Regions from separate parts of the Shewanella sp. SM21 genome, predicted to be linked through region 1. Evidence: predicted binding sites of a transcription regulator. Region 1 holds the regulator's gene; each other region holds the start of a gene.
What was found. Region 1 encodes sigma-54, which starts transcription at its own class of promoters, with help from an activator protein. Its sites were predicted from a motif close to GTTGGCACGNNNNTNGNNT; they were not measured.

Region 1 (5,119 bases):
GGCGTCGGGAAGACTTCGCAGAATATAGGCGAGATCGTCGGTGTCCATGCTTGCTGTCGCTTTCGCGACTCGCTCAGGGCTCATGCTGCGGATCAGTGGGTCTTTGAGCTCTTCACTCAACTCATCGAGTATGTCGCCTATTTGTTCCTGATCGATGAGCTGCCACAATACTTGTCTGGCACTTGGCGGTGATGATTCTAAGATCAGCGCGATATCTGAGGCGGCCATTTTTTGCAGCATATTGCGCACGTGTACGAACATGCCGCTGCTAAGCGCTTGGTTTAACTGGTCAAGACTATGTCCGGTGTGATCGTTTTCTGCATTATCTACGGGCATTTGTCCTCCATTGTGCGGCAAATTGGTTTGAGATCTTAGTGTTGGGCTAGGATTTTACGGTGACTAAGCGTCAGTCGATGACACAGATTAAGACGGCTAAGGTAAGGTTAAGGCCAGCGCCAGCGCAATGACCGCTAGTGTAATCGCCTGTGGCTTGTATCGTCGAGCGACAAATGTTTTGCCATGTGTGAATGGCAAGTTTTTTAAACTAGACATGAAGTGAAACTAACGATGAAGTGCTTAGTGTGAAGTGAAACTAACAGGCTTCGTCAAACTTAGCGTCGATTAAGGCACAAATGGCATCGAGAGCCGGCTCTGCATCTGGGCCTTCGGCGATAAGCTTGATGGTCTTACCCATGCCAGTTTCAAGCATCAGTAAGCCAAGTACACTGGCGGCCGATGCTTGTTTATCGCCTTGGATTAAGGTGATGGTCGCATCAAACTCGGAAGCCAGTACCACCAACTTAGTGGCGGCACGGGCATGTAAACCGAGCTTATTACAGATGGTTATCTGACGTTCAAGTTTTGGCATTATTGAGCTCTCGATGACGGGCATAAACTTTATGTTTACCGTTACTAAAGCGTTTGGCCAATTGCTCTGCGACGTAAACCGATCTGTGCTGTCCACCTGTGCAGCCAATGGCTACCGTTAAATAACTGCGATTGTTACGCTCGAGGTGCGGCAGCCAAGTCTCCAGTAAATTTTCGATTTGCCAGATGAACTTATTAACCAGTGGTTGACGATTTAAGAACTCAGCTACGGGTTCATCTAAGCCAGTCAATGGCCGCAGCGCCAACTCCCAGTGGGGATTGGGCAGGAAGCGCACATCGAACATAAAGTCGGCTTCGGTGGGCATTCCGTGCTTAAAGCCAAAGGACTCGAAGTTGATCACGAGTTCTTTATCGACACTACCAAGGAGAATTTGTCTGACTTGGTCGCTTAAATCATAGATATTCAAATTCGACGTATCTATGTAGTGATCGACCAGTTTTGACATAGGCTCGAGCAGTTTCCCCTCCAGCTTTATCGCTTCTTGCAAAGAGACTCGGCTCTTCGACAAAGGATGCAAACGGCGGGTTTCGCTGTAACGCTTGAGCAGAATTTTATCGCTGGAGTTAAGGAAGAAGCTCGTTAACTCAGTATCTGGAGGTAGGCTAGCGAGTTGTTTTACTAAGACCTTATCCTGCTCAGGCATGTTACGCACGTCGACACTGATGGCGACGAGATCGTTACTGCCTTTGAGTTGCTCAAGCAAACTGCCAATCAATGGCAAGGGAAGGTTATCGACACAATAATAGCCGAGATCTTCGAGTACCCTAAGGGCGACAGATTTGCCTGAGCCTGAGCGGCCCGACACTATGACCAGTTTCATCCAGTGATTACCTGATAGAGTTCCGTTTCATCATGCGTCTTGCGTAATTGCTTTAATATTTGCTTGTCGCTCAGCTTTTCGGCCATGCAAGACAAGGTACTTAAGTGCTGCTGACATTGGTCTGCAGGCACCAGTAGTGCAAATAAAATATCAACAGGTTGCTTATCGATAGCATCAAATGCTATCGGCTCTTCACACTTAATTAGTATGGCAATGGGCTGATCTATATCGGCTAGTCGACCATGTGGAATGGCGATGCCGTTACCTATACCTGTGCTCCCCATCTTTTCGCGCGCCACTAGGCTTTCGAATATCTCTTGAGATGAGAGGGTCGGGTACTGGGCAGCGACTAAGTCGCTGATGAGTTCCAGTACCTTTTTCTTGCTGCCCGGAGTGGCGCAGGTAGTGCACTCCGGCCGCAGTATGGTACAAAGTTCCATTATTAGTGTTTTGTTAACTTCTCTTTGTGTTTAATAACCTGACGGTCAAGCTTGTCAATCAGGGCGTCTATAGCGGCATACATGTCAGCATGCTCTGAAGTAGCAAAAACTTCACCACCTATGAGGTTTATTCTCGCTTCGGCAATCTGTTGCATTTTCTCAACATTGAGCACAACGTGCACATTATTGATCTGTTCGAAATGGCGTTCAAGTTTTGAAAACTTTTCTTCTACATATGCACGTAACGATTCGGTAATTTCGACATGGTGTCCACTTAGGTTTATTTGCATAGAAACGTCCTCCGATATCCACTGTAGGTTATAAACTTTTACGCTGATTAGAAGGTGGAATAAGCATAGCCTCTCGGTACTTCGCAATGGTTCTGCGGGCTACGTTGATCCCTTGTTCTGCCAGAAGTTGTGCCATCTTACTATCGCTTAATGGTTTTTTCTGGTTTTCCGCTGCCACCAGTTTCTTTATAAAGGCTCTGATTGCTGTGGATGAGCACTCACCACCATCGTCAGTACCGACGTGGCTAGAGAAGAAGTATTTTAGTTCAAAAAGTCCCTTAGGGGTATGCATGTATTTTTGAGTTGTGACCCGTGAGATGGTGGACTCATGCATTTCTACCGCTTCGGCAATATCGTTAAGCACCATAGGCTTCATGGCTTCTTCACCATACTCAAAGAAACCTTGCTGATATTGCACTATGCAATTAGCAACTTTAAGCAAAGTATCGTTACGGCTTTCTAAGCTCTTAATAAACCATTTAGCCTCTTGCAGATGGCCGCGAATAAATTGGCTATCGGCTTGGTTTTTGGTACTGCGTGCCATAGAAGCATAATGTTGATTTACATTGATTTTTGGCATGCAGTCAGGATTAAGCTCAACGACCCAGCGGCCATTTTTCTTCGACACAGACACATCTGGGATAACGTATTCGTCATTATTGGGCGTGATCAACAAACCTGGGCGAGGATTGAGGGTTTGGATAAGTGCTATACCATCCCTTAATTCATCTTCTTTTAATTTAGTCTTACGCATCAATAACCTAAAATCACGGGCGGCGATCAGATCTAAATGATCTTTGATCAGTATACGGGCGTTTTCTAGGTTGGGAGTATCAGCGGCGAAATGCGACAGTTGGATCAGCAGGCATTCACTTAAATCGCGGGCGGCAACGCCTATGGGATCAAAATGCTGAATACGCTTGAGTACGGCTTCGACTTCGTCAAGCTCAACTTCAGGATTGCCCATGGCTTCGAGAATTTCTTCAGTGCTTTGGGTGAGATAGCCCTGATCGTCGATGGCATCAATAATGGCGGTGGCAATGGCTAAATCGGTTTCAGAAAACGGCGTGAGGTTTTTTTGCCATTCTAAGTGTTCGTACAAACCTTCACTGGTCTCGCCTTGGAAGGGCATATCGTCTTCACGACTGCCGCCGGGGCCTGAGTTTGGGGAGGCGGTAAACACTTCATCCCATGTGGTGTCCATGGGGAGCTCATCGGGCATGGATTCTTTGGTTAGCGACTCTGCCGTATCTATGGTGGAGCTGTCTTTTTCTGGTGGCAGAGTGCTAGATTCACTGAAATCCGTATCGGATAGCGTTTGGTTTACAGGGGTTTTAGTGGCGTCGAATTGATCCTCTTCCAGCTCGAGAAGGGGATTAGAATCTAATGCTTGCTGGATCTCTTGCTGCAGTTCTAATGACGACAGTTGCAACAGACGTATAGCCTGTTGTAGTTGTGGCGTCATGGTTAACTGTTGACCCAGTTTGAGCTGGAGTGACGCTTTCATGTTACCGCTGATCCCTACGTTATTATTGTTGGATGAGGTCGCTTATTATCATTTTGAGTGAAGCCCAATGGCGGTATAAATTGCCTCCATTGGCTTCGCTCGATTAACTATAGCCTGAATTGTTCACCTAAGTACACAGCCCTAACTTGCTGATTGTCTAAGATCTCTGCTGGAGTTCCTTCGGCAATCAGGTTTCCGTGACTCACAATATAAGCATGTTCACATACATCTAATGTCTCGCGGACATTATGGTCTGTGATCAGTACGCCAAGGCCGCGACTTTTGAGTTGTTCGATAATCTTCTTGATGTCGATAACCGAAATAGGATCGACGCCGGCAAACGGTTCATCGAGCAAAATGAACTTAGGATTAGCGGCTAAAGCCCGCGCAATTTCGACGCGACGACGTTCGCCACCCGACAATGACATGCCTTGGCTGTCACGGATGTGGGTGATATGAAACTCTTCGAGCAGATGTTCTAGTTCTTCTTCTCGTTCTTCGTTTTTAAGTTCTTTACGAGTTTGCAGTACGGCCATGATGTTGTCATGAACAGTTAGCTTACGAAAGATACTGGCTTCCTGCGGTAAGTAACCTATGCCTTTGCGGGCACGCAGATGCATAGGATCTGCGGTTAAATCATCATCGTCGATAAAGATATGCCCCTTATCGCTCTTCACTAGCCCGACAACCATGTAAAAGGTCGTGGTTTTACCGGCACCGTTTGGACCGAGTAGGCCAACGACTTGACCGGTTTTTACCGTCAGACTGACGTCTTTAACCACTTGGCGACTCTTGTAACTTTTTGCCAGATTTTGTGCTCTTAAGGTGATTTGGGTCATTTAGAGTCCTGCTTTTTTACAGGTTTATCCGCTGGAGCATCTGATTTAGCATCATCTTGATAGTTTTCTGGCTGAATAATAGTGATCACGCGATCGTCACCACTGCCAGTACTCTCGGCCATCAATTTCTGTTGAATCATGTTATAGCGGATTAAATTGCCTGTAACTTGGCTACCCGCTTGATCTAATGACGCCATACCTTTCAGAGTTAAGGTGCGGCTTGCCATATCGTAACGAATTTCTTTCGCGCTCGCCGATGCAGGACGGCCATCGTCTAATATCTGGCTATACGTAGCAGGGTTGCCTGTGGCGACTAAAGTTTTGCTATTTTCAC
Region 2 (5,119 bases), on a different contig from region 1:
AACGCTGGACCTGAAGCTAAACTGGCTTTCCACGACGTATTACCCACTTGCGTTAAACCTTGTTCGTTAGCAAAACGAACTAAAGCAACCCGTGCTAAAGGCACGGTTGAACCATTAGAATAACTCGCGGTCACTAAACCATCTTCGCCGATTTCAACGTTAGTTAAGCGACCTACAGTCGTACCATCTTGCGTCAACTCAGTTGCACCAAAAGGAGCAGCATATTGCGTTGGGGCATTAAACTTCACAGTCAACTCTTGAGTACCATCGGCACCTGGCCCTAAAACACCCGCACCACTGACGCCCAAAGCCTCAGTCTTGACTATAGCAGGATCACTACCAGTGTAGACACCAACAGAATTGAACTTGAGTACAGAGCCTTTCCAACCACCAGCAGTTTGAGCTGTGCCCGTTGCATCAGGCGTACCATCGCCGGTGGTATCTGTTTGATAAGTACCAGCAGGACCGGCTAAATCGACTTGCTTTCCATCAACAGCATAGTAAGCCACCCAATTGTTCTCACCATTGTACGAACCATCTTTGGGCTTAACAAAATAAGTGGTCATAATATGTGGCTCACCGAGTGAGTCATAAATTGTCATTGATGTAACGTTATTGTAGGTTTTTGCATCTAGAGGATCGAATGCCGCGGGGTCGAGTGCACTTTCCTTAGCATTTAAGTTCATTTGTAAAGTAACATTCTCAGTCTTTACAGGGCTACCCGCAGTGTCTGGTATTTGTACCGGCTTAGCCGTCGTTAAACTCACTGATGTTGAGTTCCCATCTTTATCCACTGGGAAAGTTTGCAAATAATTACCAGCAGAATCAACCATGTAATTATTTTTATCTACCTTAAATGCTCCAGCACGGGTAAACGAGTGGTCTAATGTACCCAGTTCAGAAGCAGTAACGAAAAAGCCACCCCCTTTAATCGCCATATCAAGGGAGTTATTCGTCAACTGTAAGCTACCTTGATGGAATTGCTGTGCCACTTGGCTCGTCGCAACACCACCACCGACAGCAGTTTTAGCATTTGAAAAAATAGAATTAGCGTAAACATCCGCAAATTCAGCACGTGACTCTTTAAAGCCAATGGTGTTCGCATTAGCAATGTTATTCGCCGTAGTGTTTAAATCTTTCTGCGCAGCAGAAATGCCACTCAATGCAATGTTAAACGACATAATTCACCTCTACACTTGACTCAATTCATTTATGAGCGATTTACGCCCAATTCGGATGCTGCAAAAATTCTTTTATACAAGCTTAGGTTTCAGACACAGCTAACACATCGGTTAACTTGATGCCCATACCGCCTCTCAAGTTAAGAATCGCGCCAGTACTGGCCGTACCGAGAGAAACGCTGGTCACATGAGCATAGGTCGAGACTGGCAATTCTTGGGATTTCCCATCCACTAAACCACTCGCCTTGATCGTATAGTTACCTGCGGTTACAGGTTTTCCATCTTTATCGAGGCCATCCCAGTTAACATCGACATTGCCCCCCTTACTGCCATCAACTTTAAAGGTGGTCACAACTTGGCCTTTCTCATCCTCAACACGTACAGTAACTTCAGGAATTTTAGCTGGCGTGCTAATCACACCTTTTATTGTTGGGCTTTCAGCTGAAATGTTACCTGTATCAGTTGGGATCAATACCTTGCGACCAACAAGTCCTGATGCCTGTAATGCTTGGCTTGATGTCATAACACCGTTTAAATTAACGATTTCCTTATTCAACTTAGTAATACCATCAACCGTCGAGAATGATGCCATCTGCGCAATCATTTGGTCGTTGTCGACGGGCTTAAAGGGATCTTGCATCGATAACTGTTGGCTTAATAACGAGAAAAAGTCATCTTGAGTTAACTGCTGGCTTTTTGCTTCCGGTACTATTGAATCTTTTGGCAAACGTATGCCATCAAGAAACGGATTACCCGTTGAGCTGGTTGATGAATTCGTCGTAACGGCATTTGGCTGACTCTTATTTTGAGCCGTCTGCGCCGACGCTTGGTTAATTTGATTAATGAGGCTCACAGCTTACCTCCTAAGTAACACATGTTATTTACCCATCCCAAGTGTTTGTTGCAGCATAGACTTAGCTGCTTCAGCGACTTGAACATTCATTTGATATGAGCGCGAAGCAGAAATCATATCTGCCATTTCTTCCATGACATTAACATTCGGTTTATAAATAAAGCCGTCCGCATCCGCCATTGGATGATCGGGCGAGTATTCTTTCAGTAGTGGTTTATCACTTTCTACAATGCCTTTTACTGCAACGCCTTGAGAAGCTTGTTGCTGACTTTGGGCTTTAGCCATTTCGGCTTCAAAAATGGGATGACGGGAACGATAGGTCTTATCTACACTACTCGAGACGGAATCCGCGTTAGCTATGTTGCTCGCGGTGGTGTTTAGCCTGACCGATTGAGCAGACATTCCCGAGCCAGCAACATCAAATATGCTAAATAAACTCATGATTAATCCCCTCTCAACGCTTTCTTCATGCCACTAAACTTACTATCTAAAAAACCTAGCGACATTTGATATTCAAGTGCATTTTGCATGAATGCCGATTGTTCCTGTTGGATATCAACAGTATTACCATCACCGGTATCGGGTTGATTTGGCACACGGAACTTAACAAATTGCCCAGTCAACTCCGCAAGCCCAAAATGCTTATCTGGCTCTTGCATTTCAAGACTATTTCGCTGCTGCTGTTGGCCTCGAGCGGCCTGCATTGCCGCAGAAAAATCAACATCGCGGGCTTTGTAATGTGGCGTATCTGCGTTAGCGATATTGCTTGAAATGACTTCTGCCCGCTGCGCTCTAATACCGAGAGTGTATTGATGCACACCCAGTGCATTATCAAAATTGATCGCCATAAAATTGCCTCCTCGTGTTCTCACGAAAATAAAGCAATTCATGTGCCAACATCAGGAAAATTTTGAGAATAACAATAAGGATGAGCAAGTGATGGGTAAAAAATTACCGACAATTGTCGGTAATTTTCTTTAGAGCGGCTAAGTTAAGTCTTTTTCTGGTAATAAATGCCAGGGTTACAACGAACCATATCAAACTCGTCCGTTAAACCAGCGATAGATTCTGATGCACCGAGAAATAAAATCCCTTTGGGATTGAGAGCGGCAGCAAATTGCCGCAAAATTTTTGCCTTTGCCTCTGGTGCAAAATAAATCAGCACATTGCGGCAAAAGATAATGTCGAACTTGCCAAGCAGACTATAACTCTCAAGCAAATTATGCGCTCTAAAGTTCACCAACCGCTTCACATTATCCTTTAACTTCATATTGCCTGAAGGTAATGCATCAAAAAACTGACGCTTACGTTCTTCAGATAAACCACGCGCTAATGCCAAACTATCGTACTCGGCATTTTTGCAGCGTTCTAACATGGAAGGAGATAGATCCGTTGCTTGAATCGAAGCACTACCAGCCAAGGCACCAGGCTTCTTCTGTTGATACTCAAGAATAGTCATAGCCAATGAGTATGGTTCTTGGCCAGACGAGCAAGCCGCAGACCAAATTTTAAGCGGACGCCCCAGACGACTGTATTCAGGTAGTAGGACATTATTCAACAACTCAAATGGATAACGATCACGGAACCAAAGGGTTTCATTAGTCGTCATAGCATCGATCACTTCAGCTCTGAGCGCACGCTCAGTAGGCTTCATCGAATGCTTAACCACATCAGATAAGGATGGCAGGTTATATTTGCCCATCAAAGGAGCAAGACGACTGCGCACAAGATATTGCTTATTTTCACCCAGTACGATGCCGCTGTGTTGCTCTAAGAACAACCTAAATTGATTATATTCAGCCTCAGCGAGTGATTTATTTGGCACATTCACATCCTAAATCCTATAGCAAGCACCAAAATCAGTGCGAAACCATCATGTTATAAAGTCGAGATTATAGCGTAAAGCGTATCTAGGTACTAACCTACAGCAATTACAAACTTAAATGCTTATTCACAGCAGCGGCCAGTTCGTCGGGATTAAACTTAGCGATAAAGTCATTAGCCCCCACTTTTTGAACCATTGCCTGATTGAATACACCACTTAACGAAGTATGCAGTACCACTTTAATATGCTTAAGCTTAGGATCATCTCGGATTTCAGCGGTCAGGGTGTAGCCATCCATTTCAGGCATCTCAATATCAGAGATAATGAGGGGGATCTCATCGGCCACATTATCCATCTCTTTGGCGATCTCTTTAAGCTTGTCTAATGCTTCGCGACCATCTTTTGCGGTATCAATTTGTAAATTCAATGACTCGAGTGAACGAATAATTTGTTTACGCGCCACGGCAGAATCATCAATAACCATAATATGATAATGCTGAGTTCTGTCGAGGGTCAGTTTTTCATTGGCTTCTTCACTGATAGCCGTTTTAACTGGTGAAATCTCATCTAAGATTTTTTCCACATCGAGAATTTCAACTAATTCACCTTCAATTTCAGTCACAGCTGTCAGATAAGAATAACGGCCAGCACCTTGCGGCGGAGGCATAATCGCTTCCCAATTCATGTTGATGATCCGCTCAACAGAACTGACCAAGAAGCCTTGAACACTACGGTTATATTCAGAAATAATGATGAAACAGTTTTCAGTGCTCGCTAAAGGTTTTCCCCCTGTTGCCGCACTCAAATCAATCACTGAAATGGTTGTTCCACGAATATGAGCAACACCCTTCACATAAGGATTAAGTTTAGGCAAAGTGGTCAGTGGTGGACACTGCAGTACTTCTTTCACCTTAAACACGTTAATCCCAAACCGTTGACGACCGTTTAATTTAAAAAGCAGCAATTCTAAACGGTTTTGTCCAACGAGCTGGGTTCGTTTGTTGACTGAATCAAGAATACTCGACATAACTCTGCCTTGTTGTTCTGTTTATGTTCGGCCCTATAACTCAGTTGAGTATAGGCATATTAATTGCTTACGTCTTATCTATCGATAAACATAGTCGAAACTGAGTCAATCTTCTGACAGTGATGCAAATTATTATTACAGTGGTCAGCTTCGAACTTAATAAAAGTATAGGTGCATTCTGGCGTTACAAGCTAGTCTCTTCATTATGAAAGTAAATTTAGTCTGTTTTTTTA
Region 3 (5,119 bases), on a different contig from region 1:
GAATTTTAGCGCCTGATAAACTCGCTTGGTAAAACTTTACTTCTGGATGCTTAGCGATGTAGCGTTCCAAGTGCCTGAGATATGCTCTTAGGTTTAGATCCGTCGCTATCCGCTGGCCTTTGCCATTGATCAACCAGTGTTTAGCTTCCTTCACTTTCTGAATAACCGCATTAACCCATATTTGTTCTTTTATATCGTTTTGACCAAATTTGTGATCATTCCAGAACGCATGACTCTTGTTATTGCAATAACAAAAATCACACCCTAATAGGGTAATTTCTTTTGCCTTTAATTTGATCGCTAAATCAATTGCCGGATGAATGACGCTTCCACTCGTGAACAGTCTTAGTTTGGGATATCGAGAAGCGAGCTGGTCGTATATTTTACTGCCTCCATAGGCAATAAATCTTTGGCCTAACCAAGCATTAAGTACCATTGGATCAACCCGGGGAAAATAAACAAGATTGATGTTATGAGTCGAGGCTAGCGGTAAATGGTATTCACCTATCAATCCGTCAATGCAGATCACAATATCTGGTTTTATATTATTGTGAAGTAAACCACGTAATGCAGTATCTGCCGCAATGATCAGTGGTCTATGGGAACTTGAACTAATTTGTTGCAGATAATCATAATGCTCTTCTAAAGAAGGGCCCGAGCCAATTACGATAGCTTTATAACTACTATGACTATTTATTAAGCTCGCGGCATCAGGATCGTGAGTAATATAGAGTTGGTTATCCTCGAAGCGTTTTAATATTGCAGGATCATCAGATTGATGTCGTTGATTAGAGAACTCACGATTGAGCTCCATGACTAATAAGTCTCTGAGAGTCGCATTCTCATCACTGACAAGAGTGAGATCTGGTGTAATTGCGATATTTGGAAAATTTAACTTTACGCTTGGAAGCGCTGTCAAATTAATGTTTGGATGCTTTAACCATTCGCTTTGATCAGTGTAACTGATGAGGAGGGCAAAAACGCTGAGGTTTAAAATGCAAATATCAATTGAAAGATACTGTGGATTATCGATAAGTAAACTTGGTACATCTCCCATACCGACACCGTAGACGGTTACGTGAGTTGCATCTGCAGGTAATGTACTGATAAAGAGCCGTGCTTCGGCGATGCGGTCATGACGACTACTGAGCTGAATACCATTAACACTGATAGTTTGATTACGACCGTTGATAAGGTGAGCATCTAATTCATTGATGGTTTGGCTTTTGACCGCAGCGGCCACTATAGGCCAACGCTTAACGATAATATTGAGATTAGACGCAAATAGCTCGGTCATTCCGTTTCTCCGGAAGATTTCTGGGAGTTTGATATCACCAAGGTCACTATCTGGTCTCTCCACAGGGACTCGAACCCCGATCGGCCGCTTAGGAGGCGGCTGCTCTATCCTGTTGAGCTATGAAGAGACGACAGTGATTATACTGGTTTTATCTTTGATTAAAAGGCTTATGATTTAGTTGCTTAAATCTTAAGCGCTATGTCGTTTATCTGTACATTGTAGGCGGCATTTTGGTCTACAAGTACTGCGGTGGCGCTTTCTTCGCTTACTTGCTCAATTTTTACCGTTGCACGACTTTTGGTCGCGACGGCGCGCATTTCATTGAGTCTATCGGGTAAGTTTTGTTGTAATACTACTTGGAATTTATCACCGACACGAATGCCATGTTTGCGGCCTAGATTTAATATAATCCTGTCTGCTTGTCGGCTAACGACTTGGCCAAGTAATGGCCTGCAATTAAGTGTGCTGTCTAAATCTCGGGTAGCTTGCAATATTAATTGAGTAATACTTTTTCCATAGGAGGAACGCCAGAATCTATTACTGTTGGGAGCAATGATAGCCTGTTCTTCAAATTCCCATGGGGCCGATGTGCTGTAGCTTTTGCTCCAGACCTCTTCGCCACTGATCCCATGATAGAGGCTGAGTTTGAATTGAAATTGCCTTAGCGGAGCTTCATCCCAAAATCCTAAGAAGGTGGGTTGTACAGGCTCTATCGATATATCAATGATCTGCGGTTGAAGAATATATTGGCTGTCGGTAATTTCACTGAGCCAGCTTGGGAGTCGATAACCGCGAATATCCACTAGGTCTTGTTCAATATCGAGTCGCTCGTTAGCATGGATGTGACTAAAGCCAGTTGAAGAGTAATCTTCTATAGTGTTCCCTAACGCCTCTGAAATGACCTCTTCAAAGCCTGAAAGTTGTCCATATCTAAGCTGAGAACGATCTTTTATTTGTGTTTGAGGTATTAAAATAGCGGCCTTTAATTGGCCATTAGGACACTGTTGTGTTGGATCATCATTTAGATCGAGGCGTAGGGATACATATATTTTATTTCCCTGAATTTGTTCACTTACGAGTTGGATGTTTATGGCTTGGGCGTTGCGATTTATCGCAAAGTTATTTTGTGTGAGGTTACCATTAGAGGTTTGTTGCTCGCTGGATATTTGAATACCTGTGCTTAATGTCGCATAGCTAACAGCTTGATTAATTGCTTCTTCCCTTGCTTGAGCTGTATTACCATTGATAATAGTTGCTTCTCCGCTGGCTTCTATCCATTCGGCTCTGGTGGGCAAAGAAAGTAGTAAAAGGCTCAAAATGATGAGCGAAGCTGAACCTGGTATGTGCATCAATTCAATCCTTATCGCTAAGCTAATGGCGATATTACCAATCGAGCCAGTTTTCTGACTCTTAATCTAATATGGCAATAAAGCAAATTTCGTGCCTGAGTATGAGAACTTTTGATAAAGTTTCCATTGTTACAGTCGATATACTGCGTAATAGAAGAATATTGTCGGACTGAGGTTAATGTTGGTCCGAAGATTGCTGGTTTTTGTTACTCATTAAAAATTTGAAGCTTAGAAAGTGAGTCACTTGACTGCCAATGCACCCATAGATGAGGTAAATCCAATGCTAAAGCGTGTGATTATTCCCTTAACATTGATAATGTTAGGTGGATGTGTTGCTAAACCGGTTACGCCGCCCAAACCGAGTTTAGTGGATGGCAATGGGTTGCCGCCAACGGCAGTGATTAACCATTTAGCACAGCGAATAGTGACTGAGCTCGTTAAGCAAAATGATGCCTTGCGTTCTGATCAACCTATCGTAGTTGCAACACCAGTATTAGTGGACGATTTGAATGGCACTAATGCGTTAGCGCAACAGTTACAGCAAGGATTAATGACATCGCTCCATAGCTTTCAGTTTAATGTGGTGGATTTAAACTTAGCTGATGGCTTGAGAGTCACATCTGACGGGGATTTTATTTTGACGCGAGATTGGCAAAAATTGTCGAAAGATCTTCCTGTTGAGCATCTTGTCGTTTCGACTATGAGCGTAGTAACCAATGGTATGGCGATCAATACTCGGATTGTGAACATTAGTAACAATCGCGTGGTATCGGCATCTCAAACTTTTGTGACTCAAAAAGAGTTGGCAAACTACATGCAGCCTTCGGAGCAAATTGTGTCACAAAATGGCATCTTATATCGTCAGGCGAGTCCGGGTATGAATGAAGTACGTGTTTTAGGAGATGGAAAATGAAACGCTACCTTTTAGTTATTGTGGCGCTAATGCTAACTGGCTGCGCTGCTAAAGATAGATATGTGCAATGGGAAGATGTGCCGCCGCCGAGTTTTCCTAAGTTAACGGCTATAGGATATGCGCCGTTAGCGACTCAACCGGCTAAAGAGCAATCACAAAGAGTGTTGATGGCTATGCAGGCATCAAAAATTGTGGCTTATCGTGAATTAGCGGAACAAGTTTATGGGCAGAAAATAACGGCAAACAGCAGTGTCAGTGATTGGATGTTGACGGACGATAATGTCAAAGCGTCAGTTTCTGGCGTGATCCGCGGCGCACGAGTCGTTAAGAGTTATCCAGCAGGCGAGCATTATGTCACTGAGTTAGAACTTGATTTTTCACAGGTTTGGGCGCTTTATCAACAACAGAACCGTCCACAACGAGTGAAGGAAGTGACGTATTTCTAGCGTTTTTGAGAGTATGTTCAACAGCATGTATTGAGCCGCGTATTTACGCGGCTTTTCTTTTTGTAGAAGACATTAATATCTAATCAGAGCTTAGAAAAGGGAATGCTAAGTGGGAGTGATGCGCTTGTTAGGCCTTTAAATCATTGCCTAAACTTGAGATAGTCGAGGTCTTGCCTTTATCGTTATAGGTGAGGCTGGAGGCGTTTCTGCTGGCTTGTAAAGCTTGAGCAAAGCGATTTAAACTCGCTAAATTCATCTCAATTAAACTGGCATTTTGTTCGTTTAATTCTTTGCATTCAGTCAATGCGTCTTTGATCTCGGCCATTTTATGTACGAGTTCGACTTGCTGAGTGAGTAGCGATTTATCACTGTGTTTTGCCAGAATATCATCATTAGTCTTTAGTTCTTTCAGACATTGCGATTTTTCGTTAGCAAGGGAAAGCAGTAAATCGGCGTTTTGGTCAACCAAAGCGCCTTTTTCCTTGAGTATGATTTGCTTAAGAACAGCCAAATGGGCGTGTTGTAGATCTACCAGTTTAGCTATTTCAGTCATAGTTACTCTTTATTTAAGTCATTAAGTTCGGCTTCAAAACTTGCAATATTGGCAGCCAACTTTTCAGGGTCAATTTTATAGCGACCTTCGGCAATAGCTTGTTTGATTTCGGCTACTTTCTTTTGATCAACTTCAGGAAGGCTAGCCATTTTAGTCTGAGCTCCTTGAAGTTGTTGTGCCTGGGCCGTAATGACCACTGAGTCGCTTCTTTGTGGTGTTGTCGATTTTGTAGCAACTTGAGCAGATTGATCGCTGCTCGTTTTCGTTGCGCCTGAACGAACTTGCGCAGTCGTTGCAGTGTTGAGTTTGCTAATATCAATTGCCATTTTAGGCTCCAGCGTCGTGTGTACGGGATTTCTTAACTGGGGTATCGGCAGCTTACAAAAAAGCTTTAGATTATTTTACATTCTTACTTCAACTTCGCCAATGCCTGTGACTATAGCATCTAGTTCTTTGTTTGAACTGCTATTTTTGACTCTGATCCGATCACCTTTATTGCCATCTTGTAGGGCTTCGCCCACTGTTTTGAGCTCGAATGAGCCAGAACGAACGTAGATAGAT
Region 4 (5,119 bases), on a different contig from region 1:
ACGTTGAGTATTATTTTGAGAAAACTGACGACAAAAAGAATTTTGTTAAATTCCCTTGGGATATGGGTACAACAGTTGAAAAAATGGAAGTCTACTATGACTCAATCCAATTTTCTGATTGGACACACGCCCTTTCTAAGACACCAATGTTAAAAGCCCAGCATCCAGAGTATGAAACGTGGAAAATGGGTATTCACGGCATGAATAATGTGAGTTGCGTTGACTGTCACATGCCAAAAGTGACCAGTGCTGAAGGTAAGAAGTTTACCGATCATAAAGTGGGCAATCCATTCGACCGTTTTGAAGAAACCTGTGCAACTTGCCATAGCCAGACTAAAGAGTTTTTGGTTGGCGTGACTAATGAGCGTAAAGCCAAAGTCAAAGAAATGAAGTTGAAAGCGGAAGAGCAATTAGTCAAAGCACACTTTGAAGCAGAGGCTGCGTGGAAAGCTGGCGCAACTGAAGAAGAAATGAAACCCATACTGACAGATATTCGCCACTCACAATGGCGTTGGGATTTAGCGATTGCTTCCCATGGTGTTGCAGCTCACGCACCGGATGAAGCATTGCGTATTCTGGGAACTTCGGTAAGTAAAGCTGCTGATGCTCGTGTTAAGTTAGCGCAATTACTCGGTAAAAAAGGCATCACAGATCCTGTTGCGATTCCTGATATCTCTACTAAAGCTAAAGCACAAGCAGCCTTAGGTATGGACATGAAAAAGATGAATGCTGAGAAAGAAGCATTTAAGAAAGACATATTACCTAAGTGGGATGAAGAAGCGAAAAAACGCGAAGCCACTTATAAGTAGGTTTTAATCAATCGCGGTTGAGTTTTCGATATGAGCTAACCCCTCATGCAAACAAAAGCCCTCGCTGACTCAGTGGGGGCTTTTTTATGGAAAAAATATCGAGTAATGTCAGGCGTTGGTCATGCTGGCTGAAGAAATACCACGGGCTAAGTCGCTATTTGATCAGTTTTAATAATGCCCTAAAGCGCTCGCCTTGGGCTTGATGTTGTAATTCAAATAATAGCGATTCCACGTTAGTTAATAAGGCGCCTCTGGCCGTCATCATCTGAATACCCAGTTTTTTATTATCGGCACTGCGTGACGAGACGCCATCTGCGACGAGATGCACCGAATATTGCTGTTCGATAAGGTCACAACAGGTTTGGTAAACACACACATGGGTTTCAATACCCGCGAGTATGACGTGTTTGCGATTCGTCTTAGTTAATGCCTTTGCAAACGCGTCACAGTGCCAGCCGCTAAAATGCTGCTTGGCAATGGGTGAGCTGGTTTTCGCAAGTAAAGTTTGCAGCTCAGGGCTAGTTGCTCCGAGTTTATCGGGTAGCTGTTCTAACCACAGTATTGGAATTTCAAATAATTGTGCGCCTTGGATTAAGGTCTGTAGTTGTTGATGCAGCTTGTCACTGTTATCCATGATTTGTGCAAGTTTTCCTTGCACATCGACGATAACGAGAACACATTCTTCTGGTTTTAACATCGGGCCTTCCTTCTGCGCTTGATGATTGTCTTAGTGATGATCTTCGCTTTTGTTTAAGAGCTTGTGTTGTGATGCTCAGATTTCATCTCGATTTACGCTTCCCCCAGTAGACCCTAATTTAACCTTGTTACCAATAGGCCTAAGGTCGAATAGCTGTCGCACTTAAACTGCTCACTAAAAGAGTGCATCGCACCAGTTAGTGCTCGATTATGGTGCATTTTTAACCTTAAAAAATAGTGTTAAACAATTTAAATCAATAATAATCAATGGATTAAATTGTTGGCCTAATGATTGAATTACCTTTGATACAAGTTAATAACAATCGCGTTTTTTTGGAGGTCAGGATGAAACTAGTCAGCGCTATCATCAAGCCGTTTAAGTTGGATGATGTCCGTGAAGCTATCGCCGGAATTGGTATTGAGGGCATGACGGTGACCGAAGTGAAAGGTTTTGGCCGTCAGAAAGGGCATACAGAGTTGTATCGCGGCGCCGAGTATCAGGTGGATTTTTTGCCAAAAGTAAAACTAGAAATTGCCACTAAGGCTGAAAATCTCGACATGTTGATTGAGGCCATTACCACTGCGGCCCATACGGGGAAAATTGGTGACGGTAAGATCTTCGTCGTTGATTTAGAACATGCTATCCGTATCCGTACGGGTGAACTTGATACTGAAGCGCTATAAGGGGCTGACAATGGAAGAATTAACGAAATTAGGCGGTACAGTCACTGAACTACGCTTTGCACTCGATACCTTTTACTTTTTGATTTCTGGCGCTTTAGTCATGTGGATGGCGGCGGGATTCGCTATGTTAGAAGCGGGTTTAGTTCGCTCTAAAAATACCACTGAAATTTTAACTAAGAACGTTGTGCTGTACGCGATTGCCTGTGTGATGTATCTGTTGGTTGGCTATAACATCATGTATGTGGATAACACTGAAGGTGGCTGGTTACCGTCAATTGGCACCTTAATTGGTTCGCAATCAGCAGATGCGAGCCATGCATTAGAATCTGACTTCTTCTTCCAAGTTGTATTTGTGGCAACGGCGATGTCAATTGTCTCTGGTGCTGTGGCGGAACGGATGAAGTTGTGGGCTTTCTTGTTCTTCTCTGTGGTGATGACAGCGGTTATCTATCCAGTAGAAGGTTATTGGACTTGGGGCCAAGGTTTTATCGCTAAACTGGGCTTTGTAGACTTTGCTGGTAGCGGTATTGTGCATATGACGGGGGCGACCGCGGCGATTGCTGGCGTAATATTGCTCGGTGCGCGTAAGGGGAAATACGGGCCTAATGGTCAAGTGAATCCTATTCCAGGCTCTAACTTGCCAATGGCAACCTTAGGTATGTTTATTCTGTGGATGGGCTGGTTTGGCTTTAACGGCGGATCGCAATTAATGGTGTCGGATGCGGCGAATGCAAGCTCAGTGGCGAAAGTGTTTGTGAATACCAATACTGCAGCGGCTTTTGGTGCTATCTCTGCTCTTATCGTGTGTAAGATGATTTGGGGTAAAGCGGATTTGACCATGATCCTTAACGGTATTTTGGCTGGATTAGTGGCGATTACGGCAGATCCTCTCTCGCCTTCATTGTTAATGGCGGGTGTGATTGGTTTAGTGGCGGGCGGCGTGGTGGTGTTCTCGATTGTGGGCTTAGATCGCATTAAGATCGACGATCCCGTCGGTGCGATTTCAGTACACGGTGTGGCTGGTTTCCTTGGCTTAATGTGTGTGCCATTATCCAATGCCAATGCAAGTATTACCGGACAGTTGACGGGGGCAGCGATCATTTTCACTTGGGTATTCTGCTCATCATTTGCAGTCTGGTATGTGATTAAGATAACCATGGGGATCCGTGTTACTGAGGAAGAAGAATACAACGGTATGGATGCTTCTGACTGCGGTATTGATGCCTATCCTGAGTTTGTTACGGTCAAAAATGCGGGCTGATTAAACTTGCACATTAACGCGTGATTCACCTTGATGCTTAGCTTGGATCGAGGGATAGTGAAGCAGAGCTTAGGCTCTGCTTTTTTATGGGTAATCACTGTGATTGAAGTTTAAGTACAGGGTCATAAGCTTAATTACTGAGCAATTCTGTTTTCTTGCATAAATTAAGGAGTGTTCTATGAGCTTGAATATAAAAACAATAGGTCAATTTTTGCGACTAAGTCTTATCGTCATTTCTGGCTGGATATCGGTTTCTGCCTTTGCAGGAGAAGTGATCGTTAATCGCTCAAGTGAGCCTGTCGATGCCTTTGCCGTGCGTGATCAAGTGCTCAAGGATTTTGAATGGCAGGAGTCGCTTCGTCGCCAGCAGCAAATCCAAATTCTGCAGGCTTTACCCTCAGGTTGCGTTACGGTCATGAAACCCTATCGACATTTTACCTGTGGAGAGCATAACTATCGGCCGTATGATTATCAGCAGCGTGAGTTATACATAGAAGTTGACCGACCTTCACAATAGTTAATTCGTTAAATTATTTGCAATTATTTTCAATCGATCGCGATTATCATTTTTTGTAACCATTTTATGTCGTCTTTTTCACCATTTGTAATAAGCTCAAATAGGAGCTAATGGTGTGGGAGGGCGTATGTCGAAACTATTCCGAGCCGTATACTTGAGTACGATCTTGAGCGTTGTATTCAGTCAATTGTTTGCTTGTAGCTCGACGACCATTGAGCCTAATCCGTCGGATCTTGAGTCGTTACTTGCCGATTCACTGTTTACCCCTGTGGCCGATATACCTTCTGTTGCGGATATCTTTTATCTGCCACCCGAGGTTGTGACAGACGTAAAACGTCGCTATGGGATATACACTTTGTCACACAATAACAACATGTTAGCCAATGAATGGTTAGCTAGTTATATCAATGCGAGTCAAACCAATAGCGCTAACATTGATTTTCGATATCAAGATAATCTGACCCAAATTGCCCGTGAAACCTACGCCCAAAAGGCGGGTAATTGCATGTCTTTAGTGGTCATGACTTCTGCGTTAGCGGACATATTGAATGTGAGTGCTGAGTATCAAGATATTGCGATAGAACCCGTATGGGATAAGCAAGGTGATTTCTATTTAATCAATGGGCATGTGAATTTACGCTTACTTCCACCTGAAAACGCACATTCAGTTTATGTGTCATCTGCCGCAGTTTTAGTGGACTTTATGCCGGAGCGAGCTCTACGGGGATACGGTAAAACCCAAGTGGATCGGCAGACCTTAATCAGTATGTTTTACAACAACATGGCGGCAGAGTCTTTGGTGAACGGTGATTTAGACAGGGCCTATGCCTTGATCAAAGCGGGTTTAAAAGTCGGCCAGTTTGTTCCTTCACTCAACACGCTCGCCATTATTTACCGGCATAAAGGTGATGAAAAGCGGGCCGAACAGGTTTATCGCTATGCACTCAAGTTTGATGCGAAGAATCTGACAACGCTTTATAACTTAGCCTTGATTTTAGGGGAGCAGGGGCGGCTTGATGAATGGGCCGAAATTAATAAAGTGCTTGAATTAGCGCGAATACGTAATCCCTATTATTACTATGACATGGGGCAGCAAGCCTATGATGAGCATCAATACGACGAGGCCTTGGCTTGGTATCAAAGGGCGTTGGC

Region 2: the regulator sigma-54 is predicted to act here: its motif matches at 2,914-2,932, upstream of flgB (flagellar basal body rod protein FlgB).
Region 3: the regulator sigma-54 is predicted to act here: its motif matches at 2,727-2,745, upstream of L5L94_RS07360 (flagellar assembly protein FlgT).
Region 4: the regulator sigma-54 is predicted to act here: its motif matches at 1,785-1,803, upstream of L5L94_RS13400 (P-II family nitrogen regulator).

The regions. Positions count from the first base shown of each region.
Region 1 is NZ_JAKKRL010000018.1:22,110-27,228, forward strand. It holds gene mgtE (magnesium transporter) at 1-336, opposite strand, end outside; gene L5L94_RS19440 (HPr family phosphocarrier protein) at 593-868, opposite strand; gene rapZ (RNase adapter RapZ) at 855-1,709, opposite strand; gene ptsN (PTS IIA-like nitrogen regulatory protein PtsN) at 1,706-2,149, opposite strand; gene hpf (ribosome hibernation promoting factor) at 2,152-2,439, opposite strand; gene L5L94_RS19460 (RNA polymerase factor sigma-54) at 2,468-3,946, opposite strand; gene lptB (LPS export ABC transporter ATP-binding protein) at 4,054-4,785, opposite strand; gene lptA (lipopolysaccharide transport periplasmic protein LptA) at 4,782-5,119, opposite strand, start outside.
Region 2 is NZ_JAKKRL010000004.1:274,491-279,609, reverse strand. It holds gene flgE (flagellar hook protein FlgE) at 1-1,181, opposite strand, end outside; gene flgD (flagellar hook assembly protein FlgD) at 1,264-2,034, opposite strand; gene flgC (flagellar basal body rod protein FlgC) at 2,059-2,475, opposite strand; gene flgB (flagellar basal body rod protein FlgB) at 2,478-2,882, opposite strand; gene L5L94_RS07395 (CheR family methyltransferase) at 3,026-3,865, opposite strand; gene L5L94_RS07390 (chemotaxis protein CheV) at 3,966-4,886, opposite strand; gene flgA (flagellar basal body P-ring formation chaperone FlgA) at 5,092-5,119, shown strand, end outside.
Region 3 is NZ_JAKKRL010000004.1:268,852-273,970, forward strand. It holds gene L5L94_RS07350 (motility associated factor glycosyltransferase family protein) at 1-1,297, opposite strand, end outside; tRNA gene L5L94_RS07355 (tRNA-Arg) at 1,349-1,424, opposite strand; gene L5L94_RS07360 (flagellar assembly protein FlgT) at 1,480-2,646, opposite strand; gene L5L94_RS07365 (FlgO family outer membrane protein) at 2,927-3,559, shown strand; gene L5L94_RS07370 (LPP20 family lipoprotein) at 3,556-4,005, shown strand; gene L5L94_RS07375 (flagella synthesis protein FlgN) at 4,133-4,558, opposite strand; gene flgM (flagellar biosynthesis anti-sigma factor FlgM) at 4,561-4,884, opposite strand; gene flgA (flagellar basal body P-ring formation chaperone FlgA) at 4,960-5,119, opposite strand, start outside.
Region 4 is NZ_JAKKRL010000009.1:33,224-38,342, reverse strand. It holds gene nrfA (ammonia-forming nitrite reductase cytochrome c552 subunit) at 1-809, shown strand, start outside; gene L5L94_RS13405 (hydrolase) at 964-1,506, opposite strand; gene L5L94_RS13400 (P-II family nitrogen regulator) at 1,851-2,189, shown strand; gene L5L94_RS13395 (ammonium transporter) at 2,200-3,450, shown strand; gene L5L94_RS13390 (hypothetical protein) at 3,629-3,967, shown strand; gene L5L94_RS13385 (tetratricopeptide repeat protein) at 4,095-5,119, shown strand, end outside.